DNA from 3 places in the Halomonas sp. 5021 genome. Region 2 is predicted to be linked to each of the others. Evidence: predicted binding sites of a transcription regulator. Region 2 holds the regulator's gene; each other region holds the start of a gene.
What was found. Region 2 encodes LexA, which represses DNA repair genes until DNA is damaged. Its sites were predicted from a motif close to TACTGTNTANNTANACAGTA; they were not measured.

Region 1 (10,277 bases), on a different contig from region 2:
CAGGCCGCCATTGATGCTATCCGCGAAGGGGCGTCGGCAGAGGCCGGCTGGTGGGAAGCCATCGACACCGCCGCCCACGCCCAGGAAATGCTTGCCGACCGGCTACTGGCCGAACGCGCCGCCGACCTGCGCGACGTGGGCCGCCGAGTCCTTGGCGTGCTGTGTGACGTCAAGCTGCCCGAGCCGCCCGACCATCCGTATATTCTTGTGATGGACGATATTGGCCCGTCTGATGTCGCGCGACTGGATACCTCGCGAGTGCGTGGCCTGCTCACCGTTCGCGGCGGCGCTACAGCGCACAGCGCGATTCTGGCCCGCGCGTTAGGCATTCCGGCGGTTGTCGGTGCCGGTGACGCCGTCATGGCGCTACCTGACGGCGGCATGATGATTCTTGATGGCGAACGCGGACGGGTCACCCACAAGCCTTCGGAAGACCGCCTGCAGCGCGCCGAGCAGCAATTGCTTGACCAGCAGCAGCGCGAAGCCGACGCCTGGGAAACGCGCTTTGAAACGGCTCAAACCCGCGACGGACACCGGGTCGAAGTCGCCGCCAACCTGGGCAACACCGCTCATGCGGAAGACGCCGTTGAACGCGGCGCCGAGGGGGTTGGCCTGCTGCGCACTGAATTCCTGTTCATGGCCCACGCCAGCGCGCCGGACCTGTCCACCCAAATCGATGAATACCGCCAGGCGATTGACGCCCTTGGTGGCCGCCCGCTGGTAGCCCGCACCCTTGATGTCGGCGGCGACAAACCGCTGCCCTACTGGCCGGTGCCTCAAGAAGATAATCCCTTCCTTGGCCTGCGCGGCATTCGCCTGGCGCTGACCCAGCCGGAAGTGCTCGAAACCCAGTTTCGCGCGCTGTTGATGGCCGGCAAAGACAGCCCTTTGCGCATCATGCTGCCGATGGTCAAGGACATCGCCGAGTTCCGCGCCGCCAAGGCGATCTATGATCGGCTGCTGAGCGAAATTTCGCCATCACAACGTGCCACTGACGTGCAGCTCGGCGTGATGATCGAAGTGCCCTCCAGTGCCCTGCTGGCGCCGTCACTGGCCGCCGAGGTGGATTTCTTCTCGGTGGGCACCAACGATTTGACCCAGTACACCCTGGCCATCGACCGTGGCCATCCGGAGCTTTCCGCCCAGGCCGACGGGCTGCATCCCGCGGTACTGCGCTTGATCCAGATGACCGTTGACGCCGCCCATGCCCAGGGCAAATGGGTCGGTGTCTGCGGCGAACTGGCCTCCGACGCCATGGCGGTGCCGGTACTGGTCGGCCTGGGCGTCGATGAACTGTCGGTCAGCGCGCGCCAGATTCCGTTGGTCAAGGCGCGGCTGCGCGAATTTGATCTGGCGGATGCCAAGGCCAGTGCTCAACTGGCGCTGGCTCAGGCCACCAGCGATGACGTGCGCGACGCGCTGGAGGCTCGCTGATGGCTCGCGTGTTATGCATTACGCTCAACCCGGCATTGGACCTGGCGTTCAGCCTTGATCAGCTCATTCCAGGGGCGGTTAACCGCCCCCACAGCGCCCAGCTGGAGGCCGCGGGTAAAGGCGTCAATGTTGCCCGGGTACTGGCAGGGTTAGGCCATGACGTTACCGTGAGCGGTTTTCTGGGCGCTGACAACGACGCGCCTTTCGCGCTGGCCTTTCAGCACGCCGCCTTGCACGATGACTTTGTGCGCGTAGCAGGGGAAACACGCATCAATGCCAAGCTTGCTGAACAAAGCGGCCGGGTCACCGACATCAACGGGCCCGGCACGCCGATCACCTCAAAGGATCTGCAACGCTTAACGGCAAGGGTGGATGCACATTTATATAACGCCACACCGCCTCACGCCGTCGTGGTGGCGGGCAGTTTACCGCCGGGGCTCAGTCTCGATGACTTTCGTGCTTTTCTAAAGCACCTGAAGGCCAGCGGCGTTCCTCTCTGGGTGGATACCAGCGGCGCGGCACTTAACGCCGCCATTGAGGTAAAGCCCACCGCCGTCAAGCCCAACGAACTTGAGCTTGCACACTGGGCCGGTGCGCCGCTTGAAACCAGCCTTGCGCTGACCGAGGCGGTGCGTCGTCTGCATCAGGGCGGCGTGGAACAGGCGCTTGTTTCTGCCGGCGCCGATGGCGTGCTGTGGGTGAATGCCCAGGGCAGCTGGCAGGCAACGCCACCGTCCGTGACCGCCGTCAACACCGTGTGCGCCGGTGATACGCTCGTTGCGGGCATGCTCCACGGCCTGCTCAGCGGCCACGATCCCGAAACAACCCTTCGTTTCGCCACGGCATTATCTGCCGATGCGGTCCGCCATGTGGGCGTGGGTAACCCCCAGGCCGACGACTTCGACTCACTCCAACAACAGACCCGGGTACGGCGTCTTGACGACACCATCACCGAGGGAGCCACGCTATGAATATTATTCTGATTACCGCCTGCCCAAGCGGCATGGCGACCACCTTCCTCGCCGCCAAGCGGCTGGAGCAGGCTGCAAAACGCCAGGGCTGGCACGTTCATGTGGAAATGCACGGTGAGCTGGCGCCGCTTCAGGCGGCCACCGCCGAGCAGATTGCCAATGCCGACCTGATCGTCGTCGCGGCAGATCATGTGCCCGCGCCCGAGCGCTTTGAAGGTAAGCGGCTTTATCAAGCGCCGATTGCCGACGCGCTCCCTGACCCGAGTGGCTTTCTGACCACGGCGAAACGCGATGCGCCGCTTTATCAGGCACCCACCGATGCACCCGCAGCCCGTTCTGCGGCGCCAAGCGCCACTGAAGGACAGAATATTGTCGCCGTGACGGCCTGCCCGACGGGCGTTGCGCACACCTTCATGGCGGCCGAGGCACTCGCAGAAGCCGGCAAAGCCATGGGCCACGCTATCCGCGTGGAAACCCAAGGCTCGGTAGGCGCACAAGATCAGCTGACGGATAAAGAGATCGCTGATGCTGATGTGGTCGTGCTGGCCTGCGACATCGACGTTGACCCTGCCCGCTTTGCGGGCAAGCGCATTTACCGCACTTCCACCGGCAGTGCCTTGAAAAAACCGCGCCCCACATTGGAAGCTGCCCTCGCTCACGCCAGCATTGAAGACGGCAACCAGCCCAGTGCCAGCAGTGAAGGCAAAAGCGTCAAAGAGAAAGGGGTTTACAAGCACCTGCTGACCGGTGTGTCGTTCATGCTGCCGATGGTGGTCGCGGGTGGCTTGCTGATCGCACTGTCGTTTGTGTTCGGTATCAACGCCGCCGAGGAAGAAGGCTCACTGGCCGCCGCGCTGATGAAAATCGGCGGCGGCACCGCCTTCGCGCTGATGATTCCGGTACTCGCCGGTTATATTGCCTACTCGATTGCCGACCGCCCCGGTATCGCGCCGGGCATGATTGGCGGCATGCTGGCAGCCGATATAGGCTCCGGCTTTATCGGCGGTATTCTGGCCGGTTTCTTGGCCGGTTACGTCGCCCTGGCGGTTACCCGCTACGTTAAACTGCCTTCGAGCATCGAATCGCTGAAGCCGATCCTGATTATTCCACTCATCGCCAGCCTGGTGACTGGCCTGGTAATGATCTATATCGTCGGCGAGCCGGTGGCGGGCATTCTTACCGCGCTGACCAGCTTCCTTGAAAACATGGGCTCCACCAACGCCGTGCTGCTGGGCATTCTGCTGGGCGCCATGATGTGTTTCGACCTGGGTGGCCCGGTCAACAAAGCCGCATATACCTTTGGCGTCGGACTTCTGGCCTCGGAAACCTATGGTCCCATGGCGGCGATCATGGCCGCTGGCATGGTACCTGCCATCGGCATGGGCATTGCCAGTCTGGTGGCACGCAATAAATTTTCCGCGCCCGAGCGCGAGGCAGGCAAGGCATCGTTTGTACTCGGCATGTGCTTTATCAGCGAAGGGGCGATTCCGTTTGCCGCCAAAGATCCGCTGCGGGTAATCCCTGCTTGCATGCTGGGCGGTGCCGTTACCGGCGCACTTTCCATGCTGGTAGGCGCTAAACTGATGGCCCCCCACGGCGGCATTTTTGTCCTGCTGATCCCCAATGCCATTACCCCCGTGCTGCTCTACCTGAGCGCGATTGTGGTCGGCTCGCTGATTACCGGTCTGAGCTATGCCATGATCAAACGGGGCGCTACTCAAGTGGCCATTGCCAGCTAAACAATGCCAGGCGGGCCAAGGCCCGCCTTTTTATTGGGCTCGCTATTGGTTTTATTACCGTACAACATGCTTTTGTTCACGATGGTTTGCCACAGCACGCGTTTTATGTAGTATTTTTACACACATAACATCAAGGCAACTCGCCGACCTACAACAACGGACACCGCTATGTTTCAGCTGACCCGCAGTGTGACGTGGCAGGCGCTCGAACGCCTGCGCGACAAAACCGCTAACGATCGCATTCGTGACTATTTCACCAATGACCCGCAGCGCTTTGAAAAAATGAGCCTGCGGGTGGGCGGTCTTTTCCTTGACTACTCGAAGCACCACGTATCCGACGAGGTCAAGGCCAAACTGATCGAACTGGCCGACCACTCCGCCCTCGTCCAGCGCCGAGCCCAGATGTTTTCGGGCGATATCATCAACGTCACCGAAGACCGTCCGGTTCTCCACACCGCGCTTCGCCACCTCGGCGATGATCCGGTATTTGTCGACGGCAAGGACGTGATGCCCGAAATCACCCGTACCCGCGAGCAGATCAAGCAGTTTTCCGAGGCGGTGCGCAGCGGCGAGTGGAAAGGCTATAGCGGCAAGCGCATCAAGGACGTGGTCAACATTGGCATTGGCGGGTCGGACCTGGGCCCCAACATGGCCGTCCGTGCGCTATTGAAGTACCGCCACCCAGAGTTGCACTTCCACTTTGTTTCCAACGTAGACGGCACCCATATTCAGAAGGTGCTGTCGCGTCTCGACCCAGCCACCACGCTGTTCATCGTCTCGACCAAGACCTTCTCTACCCAGGAAACCCTGCTCAACGCCAAGACCGCGCGGCGCTGGTTCCTGGAGAATGCTGGCGAAGACGCCGATGTGGGCGCGCACTTTATCGCTGCCTCCACCAACCGCAAGGCAGCGATGGAATTCGGCATTCGTGAAGAGAATGTGTTCGAGTTCTGGGCCTGGGTCGGCGGGCGTTACTCCATGTGGTCATCAATTGGCCTGCCGATTGCGCTCTCGATTGGCTTTGAGGGCTTCATCGAGCTGCTGGAAGGCGCTCACGAGATGGATAACCACTTCATTGAAGCGCCCTTCTCCGAGAACATGCCCGTGCTGATGGCGCTGATCGGTATCTGGTACATCAATTTCATTGGTGCGGAAACCCAAGCCATCGTGCCTTACGACCAGGCCCTGCACCAGCTGCCGTCGTTTCTCCAGCAGTTGGATATGGAGTCCAACGGCAAGTCAGTGGACATCTTCGGCCATCCGGTGAATTACAAGACCGGCCCGATTGTCTGGGGCCAGACCGGCTCCAACGGTCAGCACGCTTTCTTCCAGTTGCTGCACCAGGGCACGCGCTACGTGCCCATCGACTTTATCGCCTCACTCAAGCCCGAGCCGGGTGTCGAAGACCACCACTTCGCGCTGCTGACCAACATGCTCGCCCAGGCCAACGCCTTTATGGAAGGCAGCCAGGGAGACAGCAAGGAGCTCAGCCAGCACGATCCCTACAGCTGCCCCGGCAACCGCCCATCAAGCACCCTGCTGCTGGACGAGCTGACTCCGAAAAACCTGGGTGCCCTGATCGCGCTCTACGAGCATAAGGTGTTCGTGCAAGGCGTTATCTGGAACATCAACTCTTTCGACCAGTGGGGCGTGCAGCTGGGCAAGCGCATCGCCGGTGAAATCAGCGAACGCATCGACACCAACGCCGCCGACTTCGATGCCTCGACCCAGGGACTGCTGGAGCTATTGCGCGGCCATTTTCCCGGCAATGGGGGAAGTGAAGACAGCGCCGAAAAAGCCAACGACGCTAAAAAAACCACACGGAAAAAACGCTAAGCGCTAGCGAGTCACGTACTGGATAACGCGAAACGCCTTGGCTTTAGAGAGCCAAGGCGTTTTGCATTTACCGTCCATACAACCATTTTTCGATATCCCGACTTACCCCACCGCCTGACCTAGCCTGTTTCCCTGGTTGGCTGGGAATAGGGTGAAGCAACCAAACATGGCTCTTTACTCATTCTTGCACACTGGACAAAACATCATATACTGTATATATAGCCATATATAAACGGGGTGGCAAATGACGGCTTTTCATTACGCTGATGGCAGCTCCTCGGTGCGCAAAGGACGTGGAGCGACGTACGACCCGCATAACCGCTTTGCACCCACCCAAAGCGTTGCGGAAGACGATGGCTGGTGGCGGGAGGAAACATCCACAAGTATCGTAACCGAGGTGCGCGAGGAAGTGAGCAAAAGCGCGCTGTCGTGGAACACCTCGCCGGATTTGCCGTTTGATCGCTCGCTGAATCCATACCGTGGCTGCGAGCATGGCTGCGTTTACTGCTATGCCCGCCCTTCCCATGCGTATTGGGATTTATCGCCAGGGCTGGATTTTGAAACCAGGCTGATTGCCCGCAGCGGTTTAGTGGAGCGGTTAACCGACGAGCTGTGCCACCCTAATTACGTATGCCGTCCGATTAACCTTTCCGGCAATACCGACTGCTACCAGCCACTGGAGGCGAAACACCAAACCACCCGTCGCTTGCTTGAGTTGTTATTGGAATGTCGCCATCCGGTCACCATTGTGACTAAAAGCAGCCTGATACTGAGAGACTTGGAGTTGCTTTCGGAAATGGCCGAACACCGTTTGGTGCGGGTTTTTGTCAGCCTTACCAGTCTGGATGCCAACCTGAAACGCACCCTGGAGCCGCGCACGGCGTCGCCTCAAGCCCGTCTGAAAATCATCCGCGAGCTGAATACGGCGGGGATTCCTGTGGGCACGCTGGTTTCGCCGATTATCCCTGGGCTGACCGACCATGAAATTGAGCGGATTCTTGAAGCCGCCAGCCGAGCGGGGGCGCGCACCGCTACCTGGATGCTATTGCGCCTGCCCCATGAAGTGGCGCCGTTGTTCGAGGCGTGGCTGGAAGCCCACTACCCCGAGCGGGCTGCCAAAGTGATGAGCTTGATTCGACAGTGCCGTGGTGGGAAGGATTATGACGCCCGCTTTGGCAAGCGTTTCCGCGGTGAAGGGGTGTTTGCCGAAATGATCAGCCAGCGGTTTAATCGTGCCAGCCGCCAGTGGAAGTTGCAGTCCCGCACCGAGCAGGGATTGAATACCCGCGATTTTCGCCCGCCGCGCGCGCAAGGGGATTTATTCTATTAGACTGGGCAGCGTTACTGTCGAACCCCATAAAGGATGCGCCATGCCCGCGCCATTAAGCAAAACCAAATCGAGCTTTTACCGTCGCCTGTACGTGGCGTACCTGATTGACCAAGGCGCTGCCAGCGTCCCGGCCTTGATTGAGGCGACCGGCATGCCAAGGCGCACCGCGCAAGATACCATTACTTCGCTTGCTGAGTTGGATATCGACTGTGTGTTCGAAAAGGATAAGGGAGAGCGGCATAACATCGGCCGCTATCAGATACGTGATTGGGGGGCGATTGACCCACGCTGGGTGGCAAGTCACGCCCAATACCTGCAAGAGGCACTGGGCTACGGTGACGCCTAAGCAGTATTAAGCGACGCTAACCTCATAACCGGTAAACTTACGCAGATTGATCACGCCGGTATCCAGCATCAAGTACTGGCCTTTAATCCCCTGCAAGATACCGCTGACCTCCGGCTGTTTGTCAAAGTTGTGCGACATAATCTTGCGTGGGAAGGTCTCCACCGGATAGTGAAAGGCATGGTATTGGCCATCCAGTTCGCGAATGGCATCCGCCCCATACTCGCTTCTAAGTTGCCCAAGGCCGCTGGCGGTTGCGGCCATCAGGCGATCGCGTTCGGCTTTCAGATCAAGCTCCGCCACATCGCCTTTGAGCATGGCCCGCCAGTTGGTGCGATCACCGACATGTTCCTTGAACAGCATCTCCACAAAGCCTGATTGCTGGCGGGTATCGACTTCCAGAATCGGCAAGGCCTGTATCGCCCCCTGGTCCAGCCAACGGGTGGGCATTTGCGTTTTACGGGTAATTCCCACTTTCAAACCCGACGAGTTGGCCAGGTAAACGATATGCGGCTGAAAGCAATGCTGCTCTCCCCATTCAGGGTCGCGACAGGTGCCTTGAAAATAATGGCACGTTTCCGGCTTCATGATGCAGGTATCACATTGGGCCAGACGCTTGAAGCAGGGGTAGCAGTAACCCTGGGCAAAGCTTTTCTTGGTTGCACGACCGCAGTGGGTGCAGGCGATAGCACCACTCCAACGCAGCTGTAAAGGCAACCCCAACCGCTCGTTCAAGTCAATGCGGTGTTCACCCGCGCGCAGCTGGTAGCTGACAGGTTGAGCCTGGGTCGGGCCCGGTTCCACCGCCATTTTACGCAAGCACCCCTGTACCCCATCAGTCACGCGACGCATCCTTGGCAAGACCGGCCATTTCCGGTGAAACGCCCTGCCCGGTGGCGCCAGCACCACAGGTGCGCTGTTCCAGATACCCGACACGGTTCGCTTCGGGCACGTTGTTTTCCGCTTCATAGCGCATCACGGCTTCCAGACACAACTCGGTCTGCTCAGCCGTGAGGTAGCGTCCATCCGGCCACTTGCGCAGCGATACGGCCTGCTTGAGGCTCTCGTAAATCGCCGGGGTCATCTGGTTGATCATTTTGTCGAAGGTCATGTCGCTCATGCCAAACTCCTCAGTTAAGACCGTAAACGCCGCGCGCTATAATACCAGCCCGTTATCAGGCCGACGATCAATCCGCCAAGATGGGCCTCATTGGCAACATTGCCAAAGCCTACCAGCCCGGCCATGTCGGTCATGGTAAACACCATCCAGCCCAGCATGAACACGACGAGCATCTGCGGCACAAAAAAACCGCTTCCCGGAACCCGTCTAGACATCAGCCATACGTGCCCCAGCAAGGCATAAACGACGCCCGACATACCGCCGAATAACACTGTACCCGTCGCGTACTGGGCCAGATTCGCCAACACCCCTGCGACGACCAGCAGCAGGAGCAGCGTCCTTCCGCCCTGTAACGCTTCAACCTGCCGACCGAAATACCATACCCACATCAGGTTGAAGATCAGGTGCATCCAGCCAAAATGCAGAAACGCTGGCGACAGTAGGCGCCATACCTGGCCGCTGGCCAGCGTCTCCGTCAGCGACCCGTAGGTTAGCTCACCACCCACGATGCCAATCGGCACAATGGTGAGGGCCACAATCAACAGATCACCAAACACACCTATCAGCGCGAAGATCACCAGACTCGCCACCACCATGGCCACGGTAACCGGCAACCGTTTAAGCGTTGAGAATAGCGCCGGGGAATCCACCTTTGAGACCTGCTCCGCTAACTCAAGAGGTTCACCCTGCTGCCAGCGGGCCACCAGCGCGAGAAGCGCTTCACGCTGACCCGGGTCGGCGACCCAGAGCACCTGGGCATCGCCTTCAGCGGTAATCCGGTGCCCAATACGATAACGCCAGAGCGCTTTGCGAAGCGCCTGGGTGTCGACGTCAGGGGGTAAACGCATTACGGGGTGCATAGGCTTCCTTTATGATAACGACATAGGCTTTTCATACAAACGCTAAGCTTGGCAACCCATTGGATAGATCACGCCTGGACGTGGCAATACAGTGGTTATTATTTTCACCAAAAAAAACCGGCGGAGGGGGCCGCCGGGTAAATAGCAAGGGATCATTCAAGGGAACACCTAATCTGACGAGCGGCGGCAGCGTTAGTTCATATGTTTTGCAAAATTTATGTAAATTAATGTAACAACAACAATTCAGCTCAATCATCGTCGTCCTGCAAGGTGTTTAAAACACGTTGCTCTTCTCTGGCGACACGAATCCAGACAAACTGGTCAGCATTCAAGTTTTGTTCGCCATTCCAACGATAGGCAACCAGACGGCCATACTTCACCGCACTGTAATCCAGACAGGCAATGTTCGCGGTGGGTAACGCAGGTATGCCTTCACACCAGTAATGGCCAATAAACAAAGGCGGTTCGTCGGGACCGTAATAACTCAGCGTCTTACGCTCATTTTGGGTAAGCGGCCGCTGTTCTAGATCGCCGGGTAAATTATCGGGCTGGAAGGCAACATCGCCCCAGTACTGTGGCGATGCCGCCCAGAAATGGGTTCGGAAGCTGCGCCGTGTAAACCCATCTCCCGAGTGAATAGCGAC
Region 2 (10,277 bases):
CAACTGGGCGAAAAGCCGGCGGGTCGCTTGTCAAATGCCGAGTACACAATGTGGGCTGGCATGACACCATCAAGCTTCTTGGCCAGGGTGCTGAAAGGCACCAGATCGTGTTGCTTGAGCGTCTCAAAAGGCCGGTCATCGACGGGCAAGGCGAGATGCGAGTCTGCCGCTACGCCGCCATGACCGGGAAAATGCTTGCCGATCGCTGCCATACCGGCTTCATGCAGCCCGGCTACCAGCGCGCCACCCAGTTCACTGACTTGCGTGGCCTCCGAGCCAAAACTGCGGTCGCCGATGACGCTGGAGAGACCGCTATCGATATCCAGTACCGGAGCAAAGCTGATATCCAACCCGCAGGCGGCCATTTCCATGCCCAGGAGCCAACCGGTGTCCTGGGTAAGCCCCAGAGCCGCCGCACGATTCTTCTGGTAATACTCACCCAGCCGAGCCATTGGTGGCAGGCGCGTCAGTCCTTGCTTGATACGCTGAACGCGACCGCCTTCCTGATCCACTGCCAGCAACACGTTGGGGCGTAGCTTACGCACCTCGCTGCACAGGTCTCTGACCTGGTGGGCATCTTCCACATTGCGCGAAAACAAGATGACGCCACCCACCGAGGGCGATTTCAACAACTGCCTTTCTGCGGTGGTCAACGTTGTCCCTTCAAGGTCCAACATGACCGAGCCCAAAGGATGTGTCATAGCGGGGTGTCCAAAAAAGGCGCTAACTCTAGACGATGATTAGCGAGGAGTCCAACGATCAGCGGCTGTCGTGTAACCAGACAGGCGTTCCAGGTCCAGCATGCTCGAAAAGCCAAAGAAGATCTGCATTACGCAGCCGCACGCATCCATGAGAGGCTGGTTGACCCATGGGCTCATTCGGCGGCGTACCGTGCAGATAAATATAGCGTCGCTGGGAGTCGACCTGACCACCGCGGTTTATCCCCGGTTCCAGGCCACACAGCCATAGAATGCGCGTCAGAATCCAGTCTCGCTCGGGAAACGCCGCCGCCAGCTCGGCGTCAAATACTTCGCCCGTCCAGCGGCGGCCTTTAAAGACCGCGTTTTCCGGGGCATCAGTACCAATGGCGGCACGAATATAGTGCCAGCCAAGCGGCGTTTGACCACTGCCCTGCCGATTACCCATGCCCTGGCGCCCGGTAGAAATTTCACACTCATGGCGACACATATCGCCTTGCCAGACGCGCAAGCTCTGCGACTGGGCGGCGATTTCCAGCCATAGCCCCTCGCGGGGCGGCATTTCAATGAGCGACGGTGTCTGCATGGTGCTCAATGTCCTTCTCATCAGGTAATGGCGCGTTCATCGCCGCCACCACTACCGGCCGCAGTCGGCGAACCAGGTCGCGGACCGAGACATGCTGGTGGTAATCCTTTTCGGCAATATCGCGCAGCGCATCCAGTCCCGAAAGCGTAAAGATGACGGTACCCAGCATAAAGTGTAGCCGCCAGAAGCGCTCAGCGTCGGGCAGATCCGGTGTCGCACGGCGAACCAGTTCGGTGAAACGGCTGAACACATCACCGTATTGCTGCTGGATGTAGCGTCGTAAATGCCCCTGAGCCTGGCTGTACGCAAGCCCCAGCAAACGCATGAAGACTTTGAGACTATTGCGTTCGGCAGGCACCGTCAGCACGGTTGTGGCCATGGTTTCGAGGAGCACTTCAAGGGGGATGTCACGACCCTCGTAGCGCGCTTCGAGTTCGTCCAGAGCGCCATGAAAACGTTGGGAAAACGGATCCAGGTAGCGAGCAAACACCGCCTGGATGAGCGCCTTCTTGGATCCGAAGTGATAGTTCACCGCAGCAAGATTGACCCGAGCCTTGCTGGTGATGTTGCGTAAAGAGGTTTCGGCAAAGCCGCGCTCTGCAAAAAGCACTTCAGCAGTATCCAGAATGCGGGTCACCGTATCCGATTGAGCCATGCTGCTCTCCATAAGACGGGCCAAAAAGCGGGCCATAAAAAACGGATGTTTTAAACAAACCAGGATACTACGTTATCGTTTGTTACCTCTCAACGTATACCTGAACACCCAACCCTTATCCAACGCCGCTTTGCATCTTCATATACATCAATTTGTTAGCTGCCTTACCCCCATTATATACTGGACAGGAGAACATGCTGTATACTTAACCACATACTGTTAACTACATACTGACTGTTGACTACATACTGATAGGTAAACAGGAACGCAGTCTTGCTCACTTATTCAATCTGGAGGCTGGTATGTCGCGGCCATTAACTGTTCGTCAACAAAACGTGTTCGACTTTATTGTCAAGACCATGGCTGAGCTCGGCTATCCGCCCACCCGGGCTGAAATAGCCAAGGCACTGGGGTTCCGTTCACCCAATGCGGCAGAAGAACACTTACGCGCACTTGAGCGTAAAGGCGTCATTCGCATCATTCGCAATACGTCGCGCGGCATACGCCTGCCCAACCAGGAACACCAGGAAACGCCAGACGTGCTGCCAGCCTCAGGTGCAGACCCTGCCAACGGCCTGCCTATCATTGGCGAAGTCGCGGCGGGTAGCCCTATCCTGGCCGCTGAGCATATTGATCGCTACTGCCCGCTGCCCGCCGACTACTTCACGCCCAGAGCAGATTATCTGTTGCGCGTTCGCGGGCTGTCGATGCAGAACGTCGGCATCCTCGAAGGCGACCTTCTCGCCGTCCACCGCACCCAGCGCGTTCGGGATGGCCAGATTGTCGTCGCCCGGCTGGAAGACGAAGTCACCGTCAAGCGTTTCAAACGCGACGGGAATCACGTCACCCTGATCGCTGAAAACCCCGACTTCGACCCTATCCATATCGACCTACGCACCCAACCACTTGATATCGAAGGGGTTGGGGTCGGCGTTATTCGCGGTGGCAATGGCCAGGCGCTCGGCTAGCTGAACACGATGGTCTTGTTGCCATGCACCAGCACGCGGTCTTCCAGATGCCAGCGAAGACCGCGCGCGAGGACGGCTTTTTCAACATCGCGGCCAAAACGTACCAGATCGGTCGGCGTATGACAGTGGCTGACCCGGTGAATGTCCTGCTCGATGATGGGCCCTGCATCCAACTCCTGAGTCACGTAATGGCAGGTAGCCCCTATCAACTTGACGCCACGCTGGTAGGCTTGGTGATAGGGTTTGGCGCCAGCAAAAGACGGCAGAAAACTGTGGTGGATATTAATGACCTGCCCCGCATATCGTTCACACAACGCTGGCGGTAATATCTGCATGTAGCGAGCCAGCACGATACTGTCGGCCCGGGCATCATCAATATGCGCCTGCACCTGCTCAAAGGCCGCAGTCTTGTCTGCCGGATCCACCGGCACATGGTGATACGGTATTCCGTACCATTCCGTTAACGAACGCATGTCGTCATGGTTGGAAATCACACCCACGATATCGCAGTCCAGCTCACCCACCTGCCAGCGGTAAAGCAAATCGACAAGGCAATGGGATTCTCGCGAAACCATCAGGACAACCCGCTGCCGTTTCCGGGTATCGACCAGCGCCCAGTCCATGTCAAACCGCTCCGCCACCGGCTCGAAGGCTGAACGTAATGCCTCTGCCGACATACCCAGCGAATCCGCCAATATTTCGTAGCGCATGAAAAAACGCCCGGTTTCCAGATCGGAATGCTGGCTGGCCTCGGTAATCGACCCTCCCTGGTCCGCGATAAAACTCGATACCTTCGCGACGATCCCCACCTGGTCCGGGCAGGACACCACCAAACGATAAAAATGCGACATAGTCATTACTCTTCACGGTTTGCCGGGCGACGATGATCGGGCCGTCCGCTGGCATTAAACAAACGTCTAGTGTACCGAATGAAGCGCTCGCAATCACCGCCCTTAATGGCAGTGATTGTTAGCCGCCCGCCCCATCCCGTATAGTTAACCAATTACTTTCTAGGCTTTATTAATCTGATGCATCCACCGCGCGTTCATATTCGTCCCCGTCGTCGCCCTCCCTTACGCCTCTTGCCGTTAGGCGGCTGCGGGGAAATTGGCATGAACCTGACGCTGTATGGGTACGAAGATCACTGGATCGTCGTGGATTGCGGCATGATGATTCGCCAGGATCTACCCAATGCGCCACTGCAGGTGCCCAACCTGGAAACCCCCAAAGCCCTGGGCATTGCCCCGCAAGCGCTCTACATCACCCACGGCCATGAAGACCACATTGGGGCGGTCGCCTGGCTCTGGCCCCACTGGCAATGCCCCATTTATGCAACGCCGCTGGCGGCAGGCTTGTTGCGCCTGAAGTTTGCCGAACATCAGCTCTCAAGCGCCGCCATTCATGTGGTCGAGCCAGGTGAGGCATTGGAAAGCGGGCCTTTCACCCTGCGCTTCCTGGCGGTTCCACACTCGATACCCGAGAGCTGCTCGCTGATGGTCATGGCAGGCCGCTATCGTGTATTGCACAGTGGCGATTGGAAGCTCGACCCTGATCCAATTATCGGCGCGCCGATCGATCAGACGCAATTCAAGGCCTTAGCGCCGGTTGATTTGGTAGTGGGGGATTCCACGAATGCCCCTCTACCCGGCCACTCAGGCAGCGAAGGCGATGTCGCCAAAGCGCTGGTCGAGACGCTCGCCAACTGCGAAGGCCGGATCATTGTCTCCTGCTTTGCCAGTAATCTCGCCCGGGTGTTGGCGATTGGCCGTGCCGCCTACCAGTGCGGGCGGCGCGTCAGCCTGATGGGGCGCTCGATGGAGCGCATGGTGGGTGTCGCACGCGGCCTCGGCTATCTGGACGATTTTCCTGCCATCGTGCCCGCCCATGACCTGGGTTATTTGCCGCCCGATGAAGTCGTGGTCATTGCCACCGGCAGCCAAGGTGAGCCACGCGCCGCCCTGCAGCGACTTGCCCAGGGGCGTCATCCTCACGTGGATTTACAGCCTGGTGACAACGTGATTTTTTCCGCCAAGGCCATTCCGGGTAACGAGAGGCCCATCGGGCAGTTGAAAAAGCGCCTTCAGCAGTTGGGCGTCGAGCTATTCGATGAGTTCAGTCATCCGCAGCTTCACGCGACCGGACATCCGGCACAGGACGAAATCACCCGCTTTTATCAATGGCTGACGCCAAGCCACCTGTTGCCGGTTCATGGTGAAAGCCTTCATCAACAGGCCCACCAGCAGCTGGCCGCGTCCCTGGGTATTCAAGCCCCCTTGGCGCCGGTCAATGGCGACTTGATCCGCTTCGATCAGCATGGACTGCATCACGAGCAGCACTACCCGCAACCGCCATGCATCGTCAGCCAGAACAGCGTAGTACCCCACCCTGGACTGGAGAGCGAAAACAGCACCCTCCCACGACGCGGCAGCCTCTATCTTGCGTTACCGGTGACCGCCACTCAAACCGGGTGGGCGCGCGTCGGGCGCCTGATGCTGGACAATACAAGTGCCAATTCATTCGACGAAGACAGTTTCAGCGAATGGCTGGATGATCAGCTTGCCGAACTCCACGCCGACACGTTGGCGGATCTGCGCCTGGGCCTTCAGCCCCGCTTGATTGCCTGGCTGGCAGAACGGCTGCAGCATTTACCTGAAGTCCACCTGCAGATTATGGCCAGCGAGCTGCCAGCGACAGTGGCGGACGATTAGCCGACCCCAAAGCTGGCTCCCCGGAGACTACCAGCGGGCAGCATCCTCGATATCCGAGTGGCGTTCCTTGACCCAGTAGTCCCCGTGGCGACCATGTTCTTTCTTCCAGAACGGTGCCTGAGTCTTTAGCCAGTCCATGATGAAATCGCAGGCTTCGAAGGCTTCGCGACGATGGGCACTCGCTACCAGCACTCTGACGATCGCATCGCCGGGGCGCATGTGGCCGACACGGTGAATAATCGTAACGGCGCTTAGTGCCCAGCGTTCTCCCGCCTCTTCCGCAATACGCTGTAAGGTTGACTCGGTCATGCCTGGATAATGCTCCAGGGTCAATCCCGTGACATCGGGTGTTTCGTTAAAATCACGCACCAGGCCGGTAAAGCTGACGACGCCGCCAATATCCGTGCGGCCCCCAATGCTGGCTTCATAGCCATACGCCATGTCAAAAGGCGCCTCTTGAACGCGGATGGTAATGTCCATTTTCAGCCCCCGGTGACCGGCGGAAAGAAAGCAACCTCGTCATCGTCGGTAATTCGCGCATCATCATTGGCCATGACCTGATTGATGGCACATAGCGTGCGCTGGTCCTGCAACAGCTGAAAACGTTCATCCTGAGTCGCCAGCGCTACTTTGAGGCCCGCTATATCGCGGCTTTCGAGTTGATCGAAAGTCACTACACGCTCATTTTCACCCAACTGCTCGCGTAGTTCGGCAAGAAACTTGACCAGCACGCAGGGCGAATGACAGCGACCGCCCAGGCTCACTTCGCCGGCTGTTCCCTGACCCGTTACAATCGGTGTCGCCGTTTCAGGCGCTTCTTCGCGCTGATAATCTCCCCGCTGACCACCGCTTTTGCTATCCAGTTGCACCGCGTCGATGCGCATGGTTTTGTCGACCGCCTTGCACATATCGTAAAGCGTTAAACAGGCCACGGAGACGGCCGTCAACGCTTCCATCTCGACACCTGTGCGGCCATTCAACCGGCAGTTCGCGGTCACATGAACACAGCTTTCATCGGGGTCGACATCAAACTCTATGGCCACTTTGGAAAGTGCCAGCGAGTGGCACAGCGGGATCAATTCATGGGTGCGCTTTGCTGCCTGGATTCCCGCAATACGGGCGGTGGCCAACACATCACCCTTGGGTAAAGCACCCTCGCTGAGCTGTTTCAAGGTAGCGGGTTGCATCACAATACGACCGGAAGCCACCGCTTCCCGGCGCGTTTCCTGTTTGTCTGCAACATCCACCATGCGGGCTTCGCCGCGGCTATTGAGATGCGTTAACTGCATGGGGTCACCTATCAGTGCGTGAAACATCATTGAGCCGTTGGCCCGCCATCCAATCGATTATCCAGCGTGCAATCCCGTCGCTATCATCGAGTGCCAGTTGCGTCGTCGTGGCCGACAGAGAGATGGGAGAAGCCCCCTGAAGGGCGACGGCTTCGACACCCTGACCCTGCAGGATTTGCGCATCACCTATCCCCTCACGATAAAGCACCAGCTTGGGCAGTGGCCAAGCTTTAAAGCCTTCTACCAGCACCAGGTCAGGTTGATGCACGGCCACCATTGCCAACAACTGATTTAAATCCGGCTCTTCGCCGTCTGGCGTTTCCTGCATCAGTGCCAGGCGTTGGCTCGAGGCAATCAGCATGGGCGTAGCGCCTGCACTACGTAGCTTATAGCTATCTTTTCCCGGCTGATCGATATCAAACCGATGATGAGCGTGCTTGATCACCGCTACCTGGATACCCTCTGCCCGCAGCCGCGGTAACAACTGCTCAAGCAGCGTCGTCTTCCCAGTCCCACTCCAGGCAGCAATTCCCAGCACGGGAAAGGGTAGCGATGAATCTAACGGCATAAACGCTCGGCTCCCAATGAAGAAAGGTTAGTGGGCATGATCAGGTTCATCTTGTGGCTCGTCAGGCAGCAACCAGTTCAACACAATCCCAACCAACGCCGCCAGGCTAACGCCTTGCAGCGTAAACTGACCACCGCCAACCTGCATGCCACCAATGCCAAAGACAAGAATCAATGACACAACGACCAGGTTACGCGGCGCGGTCAATGAATGTCCTGCCCTGACCAGCGTATTCATACCCACCACCGCAATAGAGCCAAACAGCAGGGTCATGATTCCCCCCATGACAGGGCCTGGGATGGTTTGCAGCAGCGCACCCAGCTTGGCAATAAACGCCAGCGATATGGCCAGCACTGCGGCCACCACCATATAGCGCGGGTTGAAAGCCCGGGTCAGAGTGACGGCCCCGGTCACCTCTGAATAGGTGGTATTAGGCGGGCCGCCGAATAAAGCGGCCGCTGTCGTCGCCAGGCCATCCCCCAGCAAGGTTCGGTGCAGCCCCGGCTTTTCAAGGTAATTGCGCCGGGTCACCGATCCGATGGCCACCATGTCACCAATATGCTCCACCGCCGGCGCGATGGCGACAGGAATCATAAACAGAATCGCCGCCCAGTGAAAACTCGGCGCGGTAAACGCCGGAATGGACAGCCAGCGTCCTGGACAGGCGTGAAGTCGACCAGCCCCATCAGCAACGCCAGGCAATAACCCACGACAATACCGCCCATGATCGGAATCAAGCGCAACAGCCCGCGACCAAATACAGCCAGGATCAGGGTCACCAGCAAGCTCGCCATGGACAGGAACAGCGCCGCGCCATAACCGATGTTATCGCTGGTTTCACCGGTCGCCATCTCTACCGCCACCGGGGCCAGGGCCAGCCCGATTACCATGATAACCGGCCCCACCACCACCGGTGGCAACAGGCGATGAAGCCAGCCGGTGCCTTTGACGCGTACCGCCATGGAAATCGCGACGTACACCAAACCGGCCACCATCAGTCCGCCCAGCGTGGCCGACACGCCAAAGTTGGCGATCGACCCCTGGATCGGCGCAATAAAAGCAAATGATGAGGCCAGAAAGACGGGGACCGTCAGGCGGGTTACGGTATGAAACAGCAGCGTGCCTATCCCAGCGGTAAATAACGCAACGCTTGGATCAAGCCCGGTCAATAGCGGCACCAGGACCAAAGCACCAAACGCCACAAACAGCATTTGTGCGCCGGTTAGCAACACCCGAGGCCAGGATTCAGGCTGGCTAGGCGTATCATTCATTATGCAAACTCCTCACAGGTCTTTGGGGTAATGATGGGCAAAAAAATGCCCCTAACGTATAACGCCAGGGGCTGCTGAATCATCAATGCTTATCGGGTGCCGAAAATCTTGTCACCCGCATCGCCCAGACCAGGAACGATATAGCCGTTATCGTCCAACCGATCATCCACCGACGCCGTATAAATCTCGATATCCGGATAGGCTTCCTGGACTCGCTTGATCCCTTCGGGTGCTGCCACCAATACGATCACCTTCATATGCTCGCAGCCACGTTCACGCAGCATGTCCAATGTCGCGACCATTGAGCCGCCGGTGGCCAGCATCGGGTCAATGACGATGGCCATACGCTCTTCGATATCGTTGGCGAATTTGGCAAAGTAAGGGACCGGCTGCAGCGTCTCTTCATCACGGTACAACCCGACAACGCTGACGCGTGCGCTGGGGATCAAGTCAGTAACGCCCTCGAGCATGCCAAGCCCGGCACGCAGAATCGGCACCACCGTTACTTTCTTGCCTTTCAGGCGACGTGTCCCGATCGGCTCCCCATTCCATCCTTCAATCGTATGATCTTCGAGTTCAAGTCCCTTTGTTGCTTCATACGTCAACAGCTTGGCCACTTCCCCCGCCAACTCGCGAAAGCTCTTGGTACTTAAATCCATTTCGCGCATCAGTCCCAACTTATGCTGAACAAGCGGATGGTTAATGGCATGGACACTCATGGGACTTCCTCACAGCAGGTGGTTATGGGCAACGCGGGTGATCACAAACATGCAAAATCGGGCGGTATTCTACCCCTAAGCCGTCACCAGGTTAAGGGGTGGCGGGTAATTGCCATTCAACAGGTTCGCGCCCCTGCTCAACAAGGAATTGATTCGCCCGGGAAAAATGGCGGGTGCCAAAAAAGCCTCGGTGGGCAGACAGCGGCGAGGGGTGCGGCGCTTCCAGGACTAAGTGACGCTGGGTATCTATCAGGGCTTTTTTCTGCCGGGCGTGGCTACCCCAGAGCAGAAAGACGCTGGGCAGCGCATGCGCGCTTACCGTCTTGATCGCGCTATCCGTGAAAGACTCCCAACCTTTACCCCGGTGCGAGGCAGCGTTGCCCTTCTCGACCGTCAGCGAGGTATTGAGCAGCAAGACGCCTTGCTTCGCCCAGGCTTCCAGATGCCCGTGCTTGACGGGTTCAGCGCCTACATCGCTAGCCAGCTCCTTGTAGATATTGACCAGCGACGGCGGAACCGGGACCCCTGCCTGAACGGAAAAACATAGCCCGTGCGCTTGATTGGGTCCGTGATAAGGGTCCTGCCCCAGGATCACCACCTTGACGTCATTGAGCGGCGTCAGTTCGAAGGCGCGAAACCACTGCGACGAGTGGGGATAAATGATCTTCTTGGCCGCTTTTTCCTCGGCCAGAAAACGTTTCAGTGACTGCATGTAGTCGGCCTGAAACTCATCGCCAAGCCACTGATTCCAGTCTTCAGGAAGCGGGGTCGACATGATTATTTCTTCACTTGGTCCACCAGAGGTTCAACGTAGG
Region 3 (10,277 bases), on a different contig from region 2:
AATATACAGCGGCAGTACCAGTAGCGAGAGTAGCACGCCACCCCGGGGCAAACCGACGGTTAATGCCGCGCCAATGCCGCCGATGAGGCTCAAGCTGGCGCTGCCCAGCGCTAACGATGCCATCAGCACGCCGACACTCTGGAAAGGCAGTGCCAGCATGATACCCAGCAGCGGCGCCATGAGCGCCAGCGGCAAACCGGTAACTAGCCAATGGGCAGCCACTTTGGCGACACTCAGCGCCGCAAGCGGCTGAGGGGAAAGCATCATCTGCTCCAGGCTGCCGTCATCGAAATCACTGCGAAAAAGTCCATCCAGCGACAACAGTGTGGCGAGCAGCGCCGTGACCCATAAAAGCCCCGGCGCCATGACAGCCAGCAGCTCTGCCTCGGGTGAAATACCGATGGGAAATAAGCTAACCGTCAAGGCATAGAAGACCAACGGGTTCAGCACGTCACCGCGCCGACGGCGAACGCGATTGAGATCACGCACCAGGGTAGCGCCAAAGGCGACGCCCAGGCGCCTGGATGTCGGCTCGGCCAGGACCGCAACGCGCTCTGTGGTTTCTGAAGGCGGCAACTCTGGCTCCTTAGCCCAACGCAACATGACGCAGTGGATGGTCAATCTCGAGTACGTGATGGGTCGTCATCACCACGGCCCCACCAGCCCTGGCATGGGCGACCAGCTGCGCCTCCAGCGCCTCGACGCCCGCCTGATCGATGGCCGTAAAGGGCTCATCCAGTATCCATAGCACACGCGGAGTGAGATTCAGCCTTGCCAGCGCCACGCGGCGTTGCTGGCCTGCTGATAAATGCCCCACCGGAACATCTTCAAAGCCTTCAAGCCCCATGGTCGCAAGGGCGGCTTCGCGCTGTACCTCGTCGCTACATTCATCGTGCAACGCCTGGTACCAGGCCAGGTTTTCCAGCGGCGTCAGGCCCGCGCTCACGCCCGGCGAATGCCCCAGATAAAGCATGTTGGCGGCAAAATGTTCACGCCCCTGACCAAGCGGCTTGCCCTGCCAGTGGAGCGACCCGCAATAGTCATTGAATTGCCCCGCCAGCACTTTTAACAGCGTGGTCTTGCCACTGCCATTGGGGCCGGCTACATGCCATATATCGCCGCGATTGACGTCAATATCCAGCCCCTCAAAGAGCCAGCGGCCATCGCGCTCACAACCCAATTGACGGCCTTGCAAACTCAGCGACACATGCCACCCCACGCAATCAAATACTGTCTTGAACTCTACACTCAAAGCCATTTCCCCGCTAGTCGCGCCGGTCTTCGACGCTCGCATAGGTCGGTTTGCCAAACCACTGGATAATTATTTCTGGCACTGTATGCAAAAACAGGTTTATACTGGACAAACACTGTATGAAAGAACATGTAAAAAACCTAACAACCGTATCGTGTCTACCGATAGATCTTGCCTAGGGACCGGGCGCTGATTTGGAGAAAGCCGATGAACATGTCGATGAACGCCGCAATACCGACGACTCGCCCGACGCCACCCCCCTATTCAATCCCGTCGGCAGCAGCGCGAATGACTCGCCGTAACACCTATACACTGAAGGTACGCGGCAACCGGATGGCCGATTGCAACCTGTTCGATGGCGACGTCATCGTGATTCGGCGCTATCAGGACGACAGTCAGGGCGAGACGGTTATCGCCGAAATCAATCAGCAAAGCCTCGCCCTCAAGCAGCTATCCATCAGCCGGGCGGGCGTACGCCTGTGGCTGGATGATGCCCGGCACCCCGAAGTGTTTTTGCATAATCGCGATATTCAGGTACTTGGCATGTTCATGGGAATTGAGCATCATCCCGTGACACACTAAATTGCCGGGATAATCATGCGCTATCGCGTCCCCCAACTGCCGCCAGGCACTTGGCATATTGACGAGATCGAGGTTGAGAAGAGCCGTTTCATTGCCTGGATAGCCCATACCCCTGAGCTTGACGCCGTGGAAGCATTGGCAAAGGCCGCCAAACAGGCACACCCCAGTGCGAGCCACCACTGCCTGGCCTACATTGCCGGCGCCCCGGGCGAGCAACAGCAGATTGGCTTTTCCGATGACGGCGAGCCCGGCGGCACCGCCGGTCGGCCCATGTTTCACTCGCTGCAAGGTAGTCAGCTGGGCGAAATCGGCTGCGTGGTCATCCGCTACTTTGGCGGTACCAAATTGGGTACCGGCGGGCTGGCCCGGTCGTATGCCCAAGCGGTAAACAAGACACTCGACACCCTTGGTACCCGGGAAATCATCCAACGCATTCACTACCGGGTGCGCTTTTCCTTCGCCGACGAATCCGTTGCCCGCGGGTGGTGCGACGAACAGGCCATTCCCGTGGTCAACGCCGAGTATGACGGAAAGGGAGTGGCGCTCACCATCGGCTGGCCGAGTGATTGCGAGCTTGACTTAACACCATTGGAAAGCCGCCTGAAGCAGTCCATTACCGCGCAGGTCATCAACGACTAAGCAAAAAAACGGCCGCCCCTCAAGGGGGCGGCCGTTTTGCTATGGGCGAGGCCCTTTAGCCTAACCCAAGTACTTGATCATCACCCCGGCGGCTACCGCCGAGCCGATCACCCCGGCCACGTTGGGCCCCATGGCGTGCATCAGCAGGAAGTTATGCGGGTTGGACTCGAGTCCCACCTTGTTGGCCACACGTGCGGCCATGGGCACCGCCGAAACGCCTGCCGCGCCAATCAATGGGTTGATCGGCATTTTGCTCACCAGGTTCATCAATTTGGCCATCAGCACGCCTGCCGTGGTGCCAATCCCGAAGGCGACGATCCCCAGCGCCATGATGCCCAGCGTTTCGACCGCCAGGAAGCTGTCGGCCATGAGCTTGGAGCCCACTGCCAGCCCGAGCATGATCGTCACGATGTTGATCAGGGAGTTTTGCGCCGTGTCGCTTAACCGCTCGACCACGCCGCATTCGCGCATCAGGTTGCCAAAGCAGAACATCCCCAGCAGCGGCGACGCATCGGGCAGAAACAACGCCACCAGGATCAACAGCAGCAGCGGAAACACAATCTTCTCGAGCTTCGACACCGGGCGCAGCTGCGTCATGGTGATCTCGCGCTCTTTCTGGGAGGTCAGAAGGCGCATGATCGGCGGCTGGATCAACGGTACCAGCGCCATGTAGGCATACGCGGCCACGGCAATCGCACCCAGCAGTTCAGGCGCCAGCATGCTCGAGACGTAGATCGAAGTCGGACCATCTGCACCGCCGATAATGCCGATGGCAGCCGCCTGGTTGAGCGAGAAATCCATCCAGCCCATCGACGACAGCAGTACGGCCCCGAAGAGGGTGGCAAAGATCCCGAACTGCGCGGCGGCGCCGAGAAACAGCGTTCTCGGATTGGCCAGCAGCGGCCCAAAGTCGGTCATGGCGCCAACGCCCATGAAGATAATCAGCGGTGCAATGCCTGAGGTAATCGCCACGGTGTAAAACATGTACAGCAAACCATCGCCATAGCCTGCGCCATTGGCCACGGCTTTTGCGGTGGCAAGCTGTTCGGCTGCGCCATTGGCCATCATCTGTTGAAGGCTCGTGCGCCAGCTCTCGATACTCGCCTGGGTGTCGAGGCTGCCCCCCAACGCCGAAGCAAGCTGCTCCAGCACGGCGGGGCGCCCCACATCAATCGCTTGTTCAAGAGCGGACAGCGCCAAACCGGCTTCCGGGATATTGGCGAGAATGCCACCAAAACCAATCGGCACCAGCAGCAGTGGCTCAAATTTCTTGTAGATAGCGAGATAGAGCAGTAACAGGCCCACCATCACCATCACGGCTTGGCCCAGCTCCAGGTTATAAAGCCCGGAGCCTTGCCATAGGGTCAGTAATTTATCCATGCGAGGTCCTTAAAGTTCGATCAGCGTATCGCCAACGACAACGCTGTCGCCTTCACTGACGCTAACAGCCGAAACGGTCCCGGCACTGCTGGCGCGCACTTCGGTTTCCATTTTCATCGCTTCGAGAATAATCACCACGTCACCTTCTTCGACGGTGTCGCCCTGGCGAACATTGACCTTGAAGATGTTGCCAGCGAGCGGGGCGGTGATTGCCTCGCCGCTGGGGGCCGGTGCTTCTTCCTTGGCAGCGGTGGCAGATGCACTTGTCTGCTCTTGCACGTTGCTGATGTCACCACCCTCGGCGACTTCCACAACGAACGCCTTGCCGTTGAGCTTGACGGTATAGGTTTCCGGGCCGTTACTGGCGGCAGGTGCTTTGCTTTCCCCTTTGGCAGGCCCGCTGACCGTTTCCGCCTCGGCTGCCTGGGGCTCGGGCTCAAAGGCGTCGGGATTATCCCGGTTCTTGAGGAACTTGAGGCCAATCTGCGGAAACAGCGCGTAGGTCAGCACGTCGTCGACTTGCTGCTCGCCGTCGGCCAGGCGAATGCCGTCGGCCTTGGCATTGTCCTTCAGTTCGCTGGCCAGCTTGTCCATTTCCGGCGAGAGATTATCCGCCGGGCGGCAGGTAATCGGCTCGCTGCCTTCCAGCACGCGCTGTTGCAGCTCGCTGTTGAAGGGCGCAGGTGCGGCGCCGTATTCGCCTTTGAGCAACGCCTGGACTTCCTTGGAAATCGACTTGTAGCGCTCCTCCATCATGACATTCATCACTGCCTGGGTGCCGACAATCTGCGAAGTCGGCGTGACCAGCGGAATAAAGCCCAGGTCTTCGCGTACGCGGGGGATTTCGGTGAGAACATCGTCGAGCTTATCGCCCGCGCCCTGCTCCTTGAGCTGGCCTTCCATATTGGTCAGCATGCCGCCGGGTACCTGGGCGATCAGAATCCGCGAGTCGATGCCACGCAGGGAGCCTTCAAAGGCGGCGTACTTCTTGCGCACGCCACGGAAATAGCTGGCAATATCTTCCAGCAGCTCAAGGTCGAGCCCGGTATCGCGGTCGGTATCCTTGAGCATCGCCACCACCGATTCAGTGGGGCTGTGGCCGTAAGTCATCGACATCGACGAAATGGCGGTATCAACGTTATCGATGCCCGCCTCGACCGCCTTGAGAATGGTCGAGGTGGAAAGCCCCGTGGTGGCGTGGCAGTGCAGGTGTACGGGAATCGACAGTTCTTTCTTGAGACGCGAGACCAGTTCAAACGCGGTGTAAGGCGTGAGTAGACCCGCCATATCCTTGATAGCCAACGAATCCGCACCCATGGCCGCGATGGTCTTGGCGAGGTCGACCCAGCTATCCAGGGTATGTACCGGACTAACCGTATAAGAAATAGTCCCCTGCGCATGACCGCCCACCTGGCGAACCGCCTTGATGGCGCGCTCCAGATTGCGCGGGTCGTTCATGGCATCAAAGACACGAAATACATCGACACCGTTGGTTTTGGCGCGCTCGACGAATTTATCGACCACATCGTCGGCGTAATGGCGATAGCCCAGCAGGTTCTGGCCGCGCAGCAACATCGCTTGCGGTGTGTTCGGCATCGCCTCTTTGAGTGCCCGAATGCGCTCCCAGGGATCTTCACCCAGATAACGGATGCAGGCGTCGAAGGTCGCGCCCCCCCAGGTTTCCAGCGACCAGTAGCCGACCTTATCCAGCTTTTCGGCAATCGGCAGCATATCGGCTAGACGTAAGCGGGTAGCAAACAGCGACTGATGGGCGTCGCGCAGCACGACATCGGTAATGCCTAGTGGTCTTTTTGTTTCGTTCATGGCTTGGCTCGTAGTCAAGGAATGTTTATTTGTAGTAAAAATAACAAAAAATTATGCGGTTTGCGCGGAGCACCCCAACAAAAGATGAAAGTTAACGACGTCTTTTCGAGCGATAACGGTGCACTGCAGCACTAATCACGGCAAGCGTCTCATCGCCCTGCCCTTTTGCTGGGGAGGCAGGCTTGGCGCTACCACCAGGCGCAACCGGCGCGGGGGCAGGCTGAAAACGCCGGATAATGCCTGACATCAAGGTCAGCAAAAAAACTAAAATCGCAAGAAAAACAAACACAAACCCCATGCCTAACGCCATAAGCCCCAGGCCTTCGTGTAATAATTCCGGGTCCTGCATAAGGCTTCTCCTATCTGGTAGCCAATAAGACCATCAACGCGACCGCTCATTGACGCTTGGCGCAATGCTGGGAATACACTAACCTGCCACACCCCCTGAAGAATGCAATGGCGCGATGGTGTAAGTCATGGTTGTTAATTTACTACATAAAGGCGAAATCGGACTAGCCCCCATGGAGGGTGTGATCGATGCTGTCACGCGCGAGCTGCTGACGGTCAGGCCCGGGTTTGACTGGACGGTGACGGAATTTGTGCGTGTCGTCGATGCCCGCTTACCCCCTCGGGTGTTTTACAAACACTGCCCTGAACTCGCCCGCGATCAGGTTGCCACACCCAGCGGCATTCCTGTTCACCTGCAACTCCTCGGCGCCGACCCGGTGGCTCTCGCCGCCAATGCCCGCCAGGCTTTGGCACTCGGGGCGCGCAGCATTGATCTTAATTTCGGCTGCCCGGCCAAGCTCGTCAACCGTCACGACGGCGGCGCATCGCTGCTGCGCCAGCCCGAGCGCGTTTACCAAGCCGTGAAAGCGGTTGCTAACGCCCTCGACGGCGAAATTCCCGTGACGGCAAAAATCCGCCTGGGGTTTTCTGACCGCCGCCTGGCCGTTGCCTGCGCCCAGGCCACTGAAGCCGGCGGCGCCGCACGGCTCGTCGTTCACGGGCGTACCCGTGACGAAGGCTACCGGCCACCCGCTCACTGGGAATGGATCGCCAGGATCCGACACCGCGTTTCACTGCCCGTGGTGGCCAATGGGGATATCTGGTCCCTGGAAGATTACTGGAAAGCGCGCACGCTCTCAGGATGCCGTGATGTCATGCTGGGACGCAGCGCCCTGGCCGATCCCTGGCTGGCGCCCAGGATACGACACTGGCAGAGCACCGGCGAGCGCCTGGCCGACACCACCTGGTCAATGCGCGCCAACGTTCTCAAGCAATACGCTCATCGTCAGCGTCAACAGTTGCCGAAGAAAGTGGTGGTATCGCTCGTTAAGCAGTGGCTTGCACAGATGCGCCAAGGCAACGCGGAAGCCAACCTTCACTTTCAGCGCGTCAAGCGGATTACCGATCTGGACACCCTGCTTGATAGCCTTGTGCTGCCAACCCGGATGGCCGAACCGGCATAAAAAAAGCGCCCTACCGTGAAGTGGGGCGCTAAACGAGCACGAGACTCAAGCGCGTGGCACTTGAGCCTGTCTAGAAAGCAGAAAACCCGCCCTTGAAAAGGACGGGTTTGGAATCTGGCGCGCCCGGGAGGATTCGAACCTCCGACCCTCTGATTCGTAGTCAGATACTCTATCCAGCTGAGCTACGGGCGCTTACCTTGGTGTGCGGCTGGCGGAGAGAGAGGGATTCGAACCCTCGATAGGGCTATAAACCCTATACTCCCTTAGCAGGGGAGCGCCTTCAGCCACTCGGCCACCTCTCCTTAACGGCACGGCGCGAATATTACCGATTTGGCAGGAAGTTGTCCAGCCCTGCTCGGATTTTTTTCGCGCCGGCCTTACCTTACGCGTAAAACGCGGCACTATCGCACCATCAAACAGCGCTTATTCGGCTTCACTTTCACCGCTTCGTTCGCGCTGAATACGCTGGTATATCTCTTCACGATGAACCGCCACGTCTTTAGGCGCATTGACGCCGATACGAACCTGGTTACCCTTCACACCTAGTACGGTGACGGTGATTTCATCCCCGATCATCAGGGTTTCGCCGACACGGCGGGTTAGGATGAGCATGGCTGATCTCCTTCTCAGACGTTATATACAACGGGATGTGTCCGCCGGCAGCGGTACCATGCCATTATGCGGCATGGTACCCCCTGCCACCAAAGGCACCGGCTCCATGACACCTTAACCTCCCGTTGAAAGAAAGCTCACCACCACACGGCAGCAAGTACCCTTCAGCGTAGAAGGTATAAGGCGTTAATGTTATTCAGATTCGATATCTGACTTATCCAGGCCGAATGCCTTGTGCAAGGCATTCACGGCCAGCTCCATATGTTTCTCGTCAATCACTACCGAAATTTTAATCTCGGAGGTCGACACCATACGGATATTAACGTTTTCGTCAGCCAGCACGCGAAACATTTTCGATGCCACGCCCGCGTGAGAACGCATACCGACACCCACCAGCGATACTTTCGCGATGTTGTCGTCACCACGCAATTCACCGCCGCCCAGGCCTGGAATCACCGTCTCTTCAAGCAGCTTCTTGGTGGCCTTGTAATCACCCTTGGCCACAGTAAACGTGAAGTCGGTGTAATCGCCTGCCGGGGCCACGTTTTGAACGATCATGTCGACTTCAATATTGGCGTCGGCAATCGGGCCCAGAATACGTGAGGCAACACCCGGCACATCAGGCGTGTTGAGCAGGGTCAGTTTGGCTTCGTTTTTGGTAAAGGCGATACCGGAGATCAGCGGTTCTTCCATGGAATCCTCGTCTTTGTCTGCTTCAGCAACAATTAGGGTACCGGGGCCATCTTCAAAGCTCGACAGCACCCGCAGGGGAACGTTGTATTTGCCAGCAAATTCGACCGCGCGAATTTGCAGTATTTTTGAGCCCAGGCTTGATAGCTCGAGCATTTCTTCGACGGTAATATTTTCCAGACGCTGCGCCTTGGAACAGACACGGGGGTCGGTGGTGTACACGCCGTCGACGTCGGTGTAGATCTGGCACTCATCGGCGCCCAGTGCTGCCGCCAAGGCCACACCGGTGGTATCTGAACCGCCACGACCCAGCGTGGTGATGTTGCCGTCTTCATCGACACCCTGGAAGCCCGCCACCACGACAACCTGACCGGCGTCGAGGTCGGCTCTCAGGTCTTCGGTTTCGATGCGCTGGATGCGCGCCTTGGTATAGGCACTGTCGGTATGGATACCCACCTGGGCACCGGTATGCGACGTTGCCGCCACACCTGCCTGCTGCAGCGCCATCGCCAACAGGGAAATCGTCACCTGCTCACCGGTCGACAACAGCATGTCCATCTCGCGCGGGGCGGGATCGCTGTTTAGCGCTTGGGCCATATCGGTCAGGCGATTGGTCTCCCCGCTCATCGCAGAGACGACGACGACTACCTGATGGCCCTGGTCGCGGAAACCTTTGACCTTTTCCGCCACGGCCTTGATACGGTCGACAGAGCCCACCGAGGTGCCGCCGAACTTCTGTACGTATAATGCCATATGCCGTTTTCCTGTGGTTTGGACATGTATGAAGAAAAAAGCCGATAGCAAATAATGCCACCGGCCTGTCTGTTTAGCTAAGCGTGTTTTCCAACCATGCCGGTACGCTGTTCAACGCACCGGGGAGGGCATCGGGCTGGCTACCCCCGGCCTGGGCCATGTCAGGGCGCCCACCACCTTTGCCCCCAACCTGTGAGGCCACGTGGTTAACCAGTTCGCCCGCTTTGACCCGGTCGGTGAGGTCTTTGGTGACCCCAGCAATCAGGCTGACCTTGCCAGTGTCTGTATCGGCAACGCCAAGAATGATCACCCCCGAACCCAGCTTGTTCTTCAGCTGGTCGAGTACGCCGCGCAGCTCTTTACCTGATACCCCGTCCAGCTGGGTCGCCAGCAGTTTAACGCCGTTAACGTCCTGCGCCTGGCTGAGCATGTCACTACCGGCGGCGCTGGCAAGCTTGGCCTTGAGTTGCTCAAGTTCTTTTTCCAGACTGCGATTGCGTTCGACCAGCCCTTCGACGCGCGCTTCAACCTGCTCGGGCTTGGTCTTCAGCCGCTCCCCAAGCCGCTGGACACGGGCCTCCTGTTCGCGGAAATATGCCAGGGCATTTTCGCCGGTAATCGCTTCGATGCGGCGCACGCCCGAGGCAATGCCTGCTTCGCTGACCAGATGGCAACAACCGATGTCGCCGCTGCGCGCCACGTGGGTACCACCGCACAGCTCAATCGAGAAGTCATCTTCACCGATGGTCAGCACGCGGACGTTGTCGGCGTACTTGGCTTCAAACAACGCCGCAGCCCCTTTGGCCTTGGCCTGATCCAGGCTCATTTGCTCGATTTTGGTCGGCGCGTTGGCGAGAATCTGTTCGTTGACCAGCCGCTCCACTTCGGCCAGCTGCTCGGCGGTCATGGGCTCGAAGTGGCTAAAGTCAAAACGCAGGCGCTCGGCATTAACCAATGAGCCCTTTTGCTGCACATGGTCGCCCAGCACCATGCGTAGCGCCTGATGCAGCAGGTGAGTCGCCGAGTGGTTGCGAACAGTGGCATTACGCAGGCTCGCATCCACCTCGCCGCGC

Region 1: a site for LexA is predicted at 6,189-6,208, ahead of R3F64_RS17295 (PA0069 family radical SAM protein). Genes of this name have one in related genera too.
Region 3: a site for LexA is predicted at 1,332-1,351, ahead of R3F64_RS17975 (LexA family protein). Genes of this name have one in related genera too.

Annotation. Positions count from the first base shown of each region.
Region 1 covers NZ_JAXOVU010000015.1:42,039-52,315, forward strand. The annotation lists gene ptsP (phosphoenolpyruvate--protein phosphotransferase) at 1-1,434, shown strand, start outside; gene pfkB (1-phosphofructokinase) at 1,434-2,405, shown strand; gene R3F64_RS17285 (PTS fructose-like transporter subunit IIB) at 2,402-4,144, shown strand; gene pgi (glucose-6-phosphate isomerase) at 4,313-5,980, shown strand; gene R3F64_RS17295 (PA0069 family radical SAM protein) at 6,225-7,310, shown strand; gene R3F64_RS17300 (winged helix-turn-helix domain-containing protein) at 7,351-7,656, shown strand; gene R3F64_RS17305 (DUF2797 domain-containing protein) at 7,663-8,463, opposite strand; gene R3F64_RS17310 (YeaC family protein) at 8,489-8,773, opposite strand; gene R3F64_RS17315 (rhomboid family intramembrane serine protease) at 8,788-9,633, opposite strand; gene R3F64_RS17320 (metallophosphoesterase) at 9,882-10,277, opposite strand, start outside.
Region 2 covers NZ_JAXOVU010000006.1:182,189-192,465, reverse strand. The annotation lists gene nagZ (beta-N-acetylhexosaminidase) at 1-701, opposite strand, end outside; gene R3F64_RS11985 (L,D-transpeptidase) at 760-1,284, opposite strand; gene R3F64_RS11980 (TetR/AcrR family transcriptional regulator) at 1,262-1,939, opposite strand; gene lexA (transcriptional repressor LexA) at 2,242-2,907, shown strand; gene purU (formyltetrahydrofolate deformylase) at 2,904-3,758, opposite strand; gene R3F64_RS11965 (ribonuclease J) at 4,020-5,615, shown strand; gene moaE (molybdopterin synthase catalytic subunit MoaE) at 5,643-6,095, opposite strand; gene moaC (cyclic pyranopterin monophosphate synthase MoaC) at 6,098-6,904, opposite strand; gene mobB (molybdopterin-guanine dinucleotide biosynthesis protein B) at 6,909-7,472, opposite strand; partial or broken gene R3F64_RS11945 (uracil-xanthine permease family protein) at 7,500-8,743, opposite strand; gene upp (uracil phosphoribosyltransferase) at 8,833-9,462, opposite strand; gene ung (uracil-DNA glycosylase) at 9,554-10,237, opposite strand; gene gpt (xanthine phosphoribosyltransferase) at 10,240-10,277, opposite strand, start outside.
Region 3 covers NZ_JAXOVU010000017.1:31,887-42,163, forward strand. The annotation lists gene ccmB (heme exporter protein CcmB) at 1-576, opposite strand, end outside; gene ccmA (cytochrome c biogenesis heme-transporting ATPase CcmA) at 587-1,207, opposite strand; gene R3F64_RS17975 (LexA family protein) at 1,541-1,834, shown strand; gene R3F64_RS17980 (IMPACT family protein) at 1,850-2,473, shown strand; gene R3F64_RS17985 (sodium ion-translocating decarboxylase subunit beta) at 2,534-3,853, opposite strand; gene oadA (sodium-extruding oxaloacetate decarboxylase subunit alpha) at 3,863-5,677, opposite strand; gene R3F64_RS17995 (OadG family protein) at 5,769-6,026, opposite strand; gene R3F64_RS18000 (tRNA dihydrouridine synthase) at 6,199-7,149, shown strand; tRNA gene R3F64_RS18005 (tRNA-Arg) at 7,265-7,341, opposite strand; tRNA gene R3F64_RS18010 (tRNA-Ser) at 7,359-7,451, opposite strand; gene csrA (carbon storage regulator CsrA) at 7,573-7,761, opposite strand; gene R3F64_RS18020 (aspartate kinase) at 7,954-9,204, opposite strand; gene alaS (alanine--tRNA ligase) at 9,278-10,277, opposite strand, start outside.